One region of the Desulfoluna sp. HI9BLuna genome, then DNA from elsewhere that is predicted to be linked to it. Evidence: riboswitches for the same ligand, from Rfam matches in the RefSeq annotation. Region 1 holds a riboswitch; the other holds the start of a gene.
The links. A riboswitch is a leader RNA that binds a small molecule or an ion and turns the genes downstream of it on or off. The one in region 1 is predicted to bind cobalamin.

Region 2: it holds a riboswitch for cobalamin, as region 1 does, so the genes downstream of both, ACOYW0_RS02795 (helix-turn-helix transcriptional regulator) here and ACOYW0_RS07520 (TonB-dependent receptor) in region 1, are expected to answer to the same signal.

What each region holds. Positions count from the first base shown of each region.
Region 1 is NZ_CP186555.1:1,891,885-1,896,096, reverse strand. It holds gene ACOYW0_RS07525 (ABC transporter substrate-binding protein) at 1-75, opposite strand, end outside; gene ACOYW0_RS07520 (TonB-dependent receptor) at 446-2,545, opposite strand; cobalamin riboswitch at 2,813-3,016, opposite strand; gene ACOYW0_RS07515 (hypothetical protein) at 3,304-3,591, shown strand; gene ACOYW0_RS07510 (MBL fold metallo-hydrolase) at 3,831-4,212, shown strand, end outside.
Region 2 is NZ_CP186555.1:758,766-762,977, forward strand. It holds gene ACOYW0_RS02790 (DeoR/GlpR family DNA-binding transcription regulator) at 1-378, shown strand, start outside; cobalamin riboswitch at 1,259-1,445, shown strand; gene ACOYW0_RS02795 (helix-turn-helix transcriptional regulator) at 1,672-2,661, shown strand; gene ACOYW0_RS02800 (TonB-dependent receptor) at 3,148-4,212, shown strand, end outside.

The DNA of each region.
Region 1 (4,212 bases):
TCCGTCCGGGGCCGGGCGGCATCCTGCCAAAAGGGCCAGCAGGCACAGCAGCATGAGTACTTTTTTAATGGGCATGGCCCGGCTCCTTGGAATTGGTCAGGTCACGGTGATCCGTGGAAAACGTTGCAACGATTCAGCCCAATCGACCACAGATTGGCAGAGCCATGTTTACAGTTCGTTTTGTGACATTCTGTAGGGTGTGCTTGCGCACCATCTGTTCGAAAAACCAACGTCTTTTACCGCGTCTATACAGTTTGGCGGGCATCTTCATAGGGGCTCATGACCGTTACGATTCTTCGGCGGTGCGCAAGCGCACCCTACCTTCACCTTGCCAGTGTGAAGCGATTTCAACCGTTGTGGCGGAGCCTCCGAGCATCATTCCCAGGCGGAGCCTGGGAACGAAAGAACGTATCCGGTTGCTACGAAGTTTGTGGCTCACCTCGCTTTAAAAATCAGTCCTCAGGCTGACGGTGACGCTCCGGGGCTCTCCGGGGTAGCCGGCGTCTTTGGAGGAGAAATCGTCGGCGATGTAGTACTCGTCGAAGAGGTTGTGGACGGCCACCTGGAAGGAGAGGTTCTTCACGGGCACGGTGACGGCGGTGTTTACCGTGATGTAGTCATCCAGGGTGTGGAGGTTGCCGGTGGTGTTGTCCCGCAGGTTGCGTTCGCCCACGTAGTTGGCCGAGACGTTCCAGTTGAAAAAGTCCGTGGCCAGGTTGGCGCCGATGCCTGCCATGTGCTCGGGGGACATGCGCACCCGGTTGCCTTCAAAGGAGTTGCCCGAGGTATCGGTGAACTCTTCGTAGCGGGCGTCGTGGTAGGCGTAGTGGCCCCAGGCGCTGACAGCGTCGGTGATGCGGCAGGAGATCTCCGCTTCCACGCCGTCCACCTCGGTGCGGGTGTTGGTAAAGAGAAAATCATCGGTGGAGGTGCGGAAGGAGCGGGGGCCTTTTTTCTCGGTGCGGAAGCAGCTCACCTGGGCAAAGAGTGTGTTGCCCGAGGAGAACTTGACCCCTGCTTCGTAGCTTTTGGTCTCTTCCGGGTCCAGGATCTGGGGAAGGGTTTTGTTGTTTTTGGTGCTGAGCTTGGGAAACTGGGTGCGAAAGCCCTCGGCATAGGTGGCAAAGAAGGCCGTCTGAACCGAGCCCACCCGGAAGGCGTTCCAGGTGGCGCCCACACGGGGGCTGAAGGCCGAGTCGCTCTGGTCGGCTTCCACGTCTTTATTGGAGGTGGTGAGCTCTTCGTGGAAGTGATCGTAGCGGATGCCCGCCATGAGGGAGACGTCTCCGATGGCCAGGGTGTCCTGGGCGTAGGCGCTGTAGACGGTCTGTTCAAACTCGCTTTTGACCGTGGTGCCGGTGGGGTTGCCCGTGGCCGGGTTGCCCACGTTGGTCAAGGGGGTGTCCCAGTTGGGGGGGCCGTATTTGGGCATGCTGCTCCAGGAGTAGCCGGGGGCGTCCTTGTCCTGGGAGGCGATCTCCACATAGGTGCCCACAAGGAAGGTGTTGTCCACGGTCTCGCCGGTGTGGTCCAGGGTCATGCGCAGGTCGTTGTGAAAGGCGGTCTGCTCGGAATCGCTGACCCACCAGCCCTTGTTGCTCTGACTTGCCGTCACCGTGGTGCCCCCGGTGGCATAGCTGTCGAATTGGGTGAAGGTCAGGTCGTTGGTGATCTTCACGTTTTCGGAGAGGGAGAGGGTGGGGGAGATGGTGACGGACTGATACCTTCCGTCGTAGCACGCGCCGTCGATGGCGTGGTTCTCTTCCCGGGTGACCCCGTCCATGGGTTTTCCGTCCACAATGGGGATGGTGGAGCCCCTGTCCGCGTTGACATTGGACAAGAGGGCCTGGACATCCACGGCAAAGGTGTCCGAGAACTCATGGTGGCTTGTGACCATGGCGTTCTGGGCGTCCCGCCCGACACCGTCCTGATAGCCGTTGCTGGTGGTGCCGCCGCCGCTGACCATCACATAGCCTTTGTCGGTGGGCCTGAGCACCCGGGTGTCTGCCCCGTAGGTGTCAAAGCTTCCGCCCCTTGCCACGAAAGTGGTGGAGGCTTTGGAGGTATCCTGCGGGACGGTGATGATGTTCAAGGTTCCGGCCACGGCGCCCCGGCCCCAGATGGAGGAGGAGGGGCCTTTGGCAAACTCGATGCGTTCCACAATGTTCAAAGGAATCATGGTCAGGTCGGCGGAGCCATTGACCTGGCGGAAGGGGATGCCGTTGATGAGAACGGCCAGGTCTTTGGTGTCCCGGGAGCCCCGGACTTCGATGTGGGGGTAGGCGTTGCCCTGGATTCCCACCTGGAGGCCGGGAACGGTTTTGAGGGCCTGTTCGAGGGTGGTGGCCCCCATGCGGTCGATCTGTTCACGGGTGACCACAGAAACGGTGACGGGTACCTCCATCCGGTCCTCCGCCACCCGCGTGGCCGTGACGACGATTCCTTCCATGGAGGGCGTTTCCGTGGTTTCTGCCGAGGCGGTTGAACCGCCCAGGGCGCAAAGGGCCAGGGTCAGGACTGCACATCTTCGTATTGCGTAATTCACTGTCTCACCTGCTGCATCTCAAGTGGAATTGCTTCCATTGCTTCAACAGGGATTTTTTTTAAACGATACCCGGGCAGGGGCATCCATGGCCGCGGTACGTGCATGCCGGGTGGCAGGCAAGGGTCCCGGTGGCTCATGGGCAGGTCCGGATACAAAAAATCCCCAGCTTCAATACAAAAGCCAGGGACTGCACCCGTTCAAACTTGATCCCCGGGTCGCCCCGCCTAAGGGGGCTCTCCCACGTTTTTCGTCGCTCGCAAGAAACATGGGTATGCCACATCACAGACAGGTCTTCTGACTTCCGGATCAATCTACTCAACGCGCCTTCCCGGCAAAGCCAGTGACATGAACACGCACCAGGGGTGTCGTGCCTGCGTTTTTCGTCCCCGATTACAGCGGCGGGACCGTGACGGATTTACACCGTCTTCCCTATTAAGTCCGATTAAGGACATCTGTGTGAATGAGGTTTGCTATCACTCATTTTCCGTTTTTGTCAACAACAAGTTGCACCTTCTCGGTAAGAAATTAATGTCGGGTTTCCTGTGCCCTCGGTACCTTGTGACGTAACTTTTGACTTTAAAGGTATGAATAGCCATGGGGCCTTTCACCCCGCGTCTCTTAAGGCGTGATCCGTTTCATAGGGAAACAGCGGAGAAACGGTAGATACTCTTGCGCGTGGGTGTTCGGCATGGTTTCAGGTCGGGTGCCCCCGGGCTGGGACATCGAAACATAAGGCAAAAGAAATTAAGGAATCGATTATGGATGAGAAGGTGACGGTTTACAGGTACGTGGGTGAAAAAGGCGAGAGCACAACCATCGAGGCTTTTTTCAAGGGAGACAAGCTGGTGGTACAGGGCTGCGACACAGGCCCTTCGGCGGCCGGCACGTTCGGGGACTGGGACTACGAGTACTGGCTCTATGCGGACAAGGCCATCTGCCCCGGCAACATTCTGGAGATTTTAAAAAGTGGCTTCCGGGGGTTTACGGCCATCAAGCGGTGGTTTGACGAGCAGCAGATTGACTACGACGTTGTCTCCTATGCCTGAGGTTCCAAAGCATGCTTTCTGGGTGCCATATACGTCACGTTGCAGACATAGGACCACATATGACCCCGTGTGACACCGCATGCGATCCTTTGTGTGCGGCTGCCGGACGTAATTTGCTCAAAACGGGGGAGATGTGATGTTCGGCACGGAACTTGATTTCCAATAAGACCGGCACAGCCCCTTTGCAAGGCGAAGGGCCGGAAACCAAGACGCAACCAAACGGCACACAGGAGGAAGCCATGGACGCAGGCATGACAATGAACGGGAAAAAGTATCACAGCTGGGATGAGGTTTTTCAGGCATCAAGGCCCATGGCATTCAGGGCATTGAACACAGGGACGATTACCTCCCCCCTGGCACCTTACACCCAGGCGGAGAGTATCCCGGCGGGTGTGGACACATCGAAGACCGTCTCCCACGCGGTGATGGTGTTTTACTTTCACCACCCGGAGAAGGGCGATATCCTCATCGACAGCGGGTTTGACAGGTCGTTTTACGAAAATCCCCCCTTTGGGAATTTGTCGCCCTTTGTCATCGATTTTCTCGAGGGCAACAGGGCCCGCTACACCCAGCAAAAAGATGAGGACTTAGAGTCCCGGCTTCGAAAAAACAACATCCATC
Region 2 (4,212 bases), 1.1 Mb from region 1:
AAATTATCGGATATTGAAGGGTTTAATGTCATTCTTGCTGGTGGGATATTGAATGTAAAAGAGCAAGCATTTTTCGGAAAAATAACCGAAAGAATATTAGATGAATTTATTATAGATAAAGCATTTATAAGTGTCAGCAGCTTCTCTCTGAAAACAGGAATTACAGACTATCCCTTGGAAGAGGTTCAGATTCAAAAAAAACTTTTAGATATTAGCCAAAAAGCAATCATTATTGCCGACAGCAGTAAGTTGGAATCGACATCTCTTATCAAAGTGAGCGATATTTCTAAAGTGGATCTTTTAGTCACCGATTCGAATATCCCCCTAAAAACCAAAAATGCATATACAAAATTTGGAATCAACTTAATCAATAAGTAATATTATTGATATCTGTACAGGAATAGAAATACCTCACGTGACCATTTGAGCAGATGTTCTTTGTAATCTAAAGGTTCGCAGTCCTTTTATTTCAACGTTTTTGGATGCTTTGGTTTCAGAATCTGCTCAGCACTATGGAAATTTTCCCGCAACGCATCAAGCCCGTATCGAAAGATACGGGAATGAATGGGTCGCACCTACACATTTCACGATATGCTTCATCCCGTCGGAGTAACAGATATAGTTGTTACCCGCCCCGCATACGGCCTACCAAGGTAAAAGGGTGTAAACGCAACATGAACAACCAGCCCCAGGCCACCTAAAAACAGCCCCACGACACTGATCTCAAAGGCAATTGCCTCCCGCTGCGTCAGAAAAAGAGGAGGGCCTTGACATTGGGCAAACGTAAAAGATAAAGCGTCCTACCAATTTCTGCCTCTTTAAACGTCGATAATCTCCCGCTCAGCATAAGGATTCCTAAGCCGAAGAGTGCATAGCTCCACCTGCCTCACCAGCCCCCCCGCCACTCCCACATAAACGAGACCACATGATGCTCACCACATATCCAAATACAAATCTTCACCTAGCCAGAACCTTTTCCGTTTGACATCCATAAACCCCTCATGTAATGACAATTCAATAAATCCAGAATAATTGTTGGCAAAGGATTATGATGCCGATTGCCTTTTTTATGTGCAGTTCATGATCAGCCGATGGGATATCCCCTCTTCGACAATGTATTCTGGCAGACATACAGGGGCCCAAGCAGATAAGAACACATTCCCTGGGAATGCCGTGATGAAGTAACCCGAACACCGTGGGCAACGCGCTGGTGACTCACCACGCAGCCGGAGGGTTTCATTTGGTTTCTTCGATATTTGCTTCGGCCCTGACTTCAGGTACTGAATAAAATCAGTATAACAAGGAATCCTGTGAAAATCAGGAACGGGCCCGCCGCTGTAACCGGGGACGAACGCTGCACACGGCCACTGCCACACTGTGACGGGAAGGCGCAGCCAGTAGGATGATCCGGGAGTCAGAAGACTTACCTGAATGGAGATGTGTCATCACTTTATGGCACCAAAGTGATGACGTTGTTGTGGTATGAAAAACGGTAACCCACACAGGCAAGATCCTGTGTGGGTTTTTTATTGCCTGAGCACATACCGGAGGTATCGGCACCCGCCAGGCAATAAAGCACGTCACACGATGTTTTGATATCACTCCTTTGCCGCCATTCAGACACCATGCGGGCTACGTTTTTAAACAAACCGTGTGTAAAGGGTGTGCTGCATGGACTCCGAATTAAGGCATCAACGTTCCGACGACATCGTTTCAGATCATATGGACCTTGAACTGAGGCGGCCCGAAAACGGTGAGAAGGGATGGACCAAAGAGATCCCCCTAAGGCCCGGGCTCTCCTTGATTCTTACCAAGGCAACCTATGCCGAAGGCGTGACCTCCCATTTCGAAATGGAGCGGTCCCCACTGCTCTTTTGCTTTGTACTCTCAGGAAGCGGCCGATCCATAGTCAACCTGGGGAAACCCAAGCCGACAATCATCCAGGCAGAAACAGGCACATGCACCGTATCCTGTTTTCCAAATTCCCAAGGGTACAGCCAATTTCCCCCTGAAAAACCCGTTCACATGCTCCACATCCAGGTCGACCCGGTCGTGTTGGGCATGTTCTCCCGGGGGGATATGGAGCAAGCCCCCGCCGATCTCCGGGCTGTTATGGAGGGGTGCCCCAAGACCCATTACCACTATGCGGGCTCCATGCCCCCTGCCATGCAAACCGCCCTTCACCAGCTTCTCAATTGCCCGTATCAGGGCCTGATCAAACGAGTCTTCCTCGAAAGCAAGGCCCTTGAGTTGATATCGCTTCAACTTGAACAGGCTGCCATTGCCAGAAACAGCATAAAAAAAACCGCTCCGCTTCGCCCTTCCGATATAGACCGTGTCCATGAGGCCATGGGCATTATCGTCGAGAATATGCAGACCCCGCCATCACTGCTGGAACTTGCCAGTCGAGTCGGGCTGAATGATTTCAAGCTCAAGCACGGGTTCAGGCAGGTCTGTGGGCAAACGGCCTTCGGCTATTTACATGAGCATCGGATGGAGAGAGCCCGCCAGCTTCTGGAAGAGGGCAACATGAATATCAAGGAGATATCGTATCAAGTTGGCTATATGGACGCGGGGCGATTCTCCGATGCCTTTAAAACCAAATTCGGCATCAGGCCGAGTATTTACCGAAGCAACACATGCTTCAGCGCCATGCCTTAAGCCTCCTCTTTTCCCGGAAGCCTGAGCCCCCTTTGCTTTGGGCCGAAGCACGGCTAAGGCAAAAATCAGGCAACAGCACACCGAGGAAGACTGCCTCCGTCAAAGCCGATTCCGTTCAAAAATCCATCCAGGTCATGCAAGAATCCGTTTCGGTCATACCACCCCCATTTCACCCCATGAACAGCGGCGCTATATTGCGGCTATACCATTACATGATGGCTTTATTTTTATCGTTTTTCACCCTTCAAAGGAGCCGGGTGCCCACTCTGATGATCCGTCATCAGCGCCTTGTGGCAACGAGGCTGCAAGGGCAACTCTGATGCGCTGAACTGCGGTTTGCCCCTTAAGTTCAGGCCCATCACTCGTAACAGATTCAGCTTTAAGGAACAGGTCATGAATAGAAACAGAGATCGATTTCCAAAGGGTTTTATGGCGTCGCTGCTCGTTGTACTGGTGGCTCTATCCCCATTATCAGCGTCTTTGGCGATGGCACAGGAGCAGAAAAAAGAATCGTCACCTTTTCGGCTTGAGCCCGTAACGGTTACGGCCCAAAAAGTAGAAGAGCATGTTCAGGATGTCCCCATGAGTCTGTCCGTCTTCACCGGCACCGACATCGAAGATTCCGGCAGCAAGGACATGAGTGATCTTGTTCGCTATGTCCCCAACCTGTTCATGAACGAATCCTCGGCGGAGAATTTATTGGTTTTAAGGGGTGTCTCCTCCTTTACAACCTCCATTTACTCTCCCACCGGGTTTTATGTGGACGGGGTCAATTTCCCGCTGCATTACATGTACAACACCGAACTGCTCGACCTTGAAAGGGCTGAGGTTTTGCGGGGCCCCCAAGGGACCCTGTACGGTCGAAACAGTGAATCCGGCGTCATCAACCTTGTGACCAGGCAGCCGGACAATGAGTTCAAGGGAAAGCTTTTCACCGAATACAGCAGCTACGACTCCTGGCGGGCCGGGATGAACGCAAGCGGACCCATTATCGAAAACACCCTCTATCTGGGCGTTGCGGCTCAAGCAAGTATCTCCGACGGCTTCATCACAAACACATGCAACGGCGATGATAAAAGCGCTGAAAAAGACCAGAAGAACGGCCGCGCCACCCTGAGGTGGACCCCCACGGATCAGTGGGACCTGTCCTTCACAGCCGATTTCATGGACACCGATGACCAGCAGAACTCCTACAGGTACCGCACAGGACCGTATGCAACGGATTATAACACCATCAGCCACAACGACGCCGATGAGTACTCCCGCCAGGAAGGCAACGGCCAGACACTGAACATGAAGTATTCCGGCGAGTCCTTCAACATGACCTCCGTCACCGGGCTACGGAACTATTCCCACAGCTACAGCACCGATATGGACTGCACCAATGACCTGGGCCCCCTCAACTGGGGGGCTTCGCCAAACAAATACAGCATCGACCATATGAGCCAGGAGGTCAGGCTGTTCTCCCCGGACAACCAAGGGCCCTTTCAATGGCTCGCGGGAATATACGGGTTCAAGGAGGAAACCGAAGTAACAAGCGAGAGAAAAGCC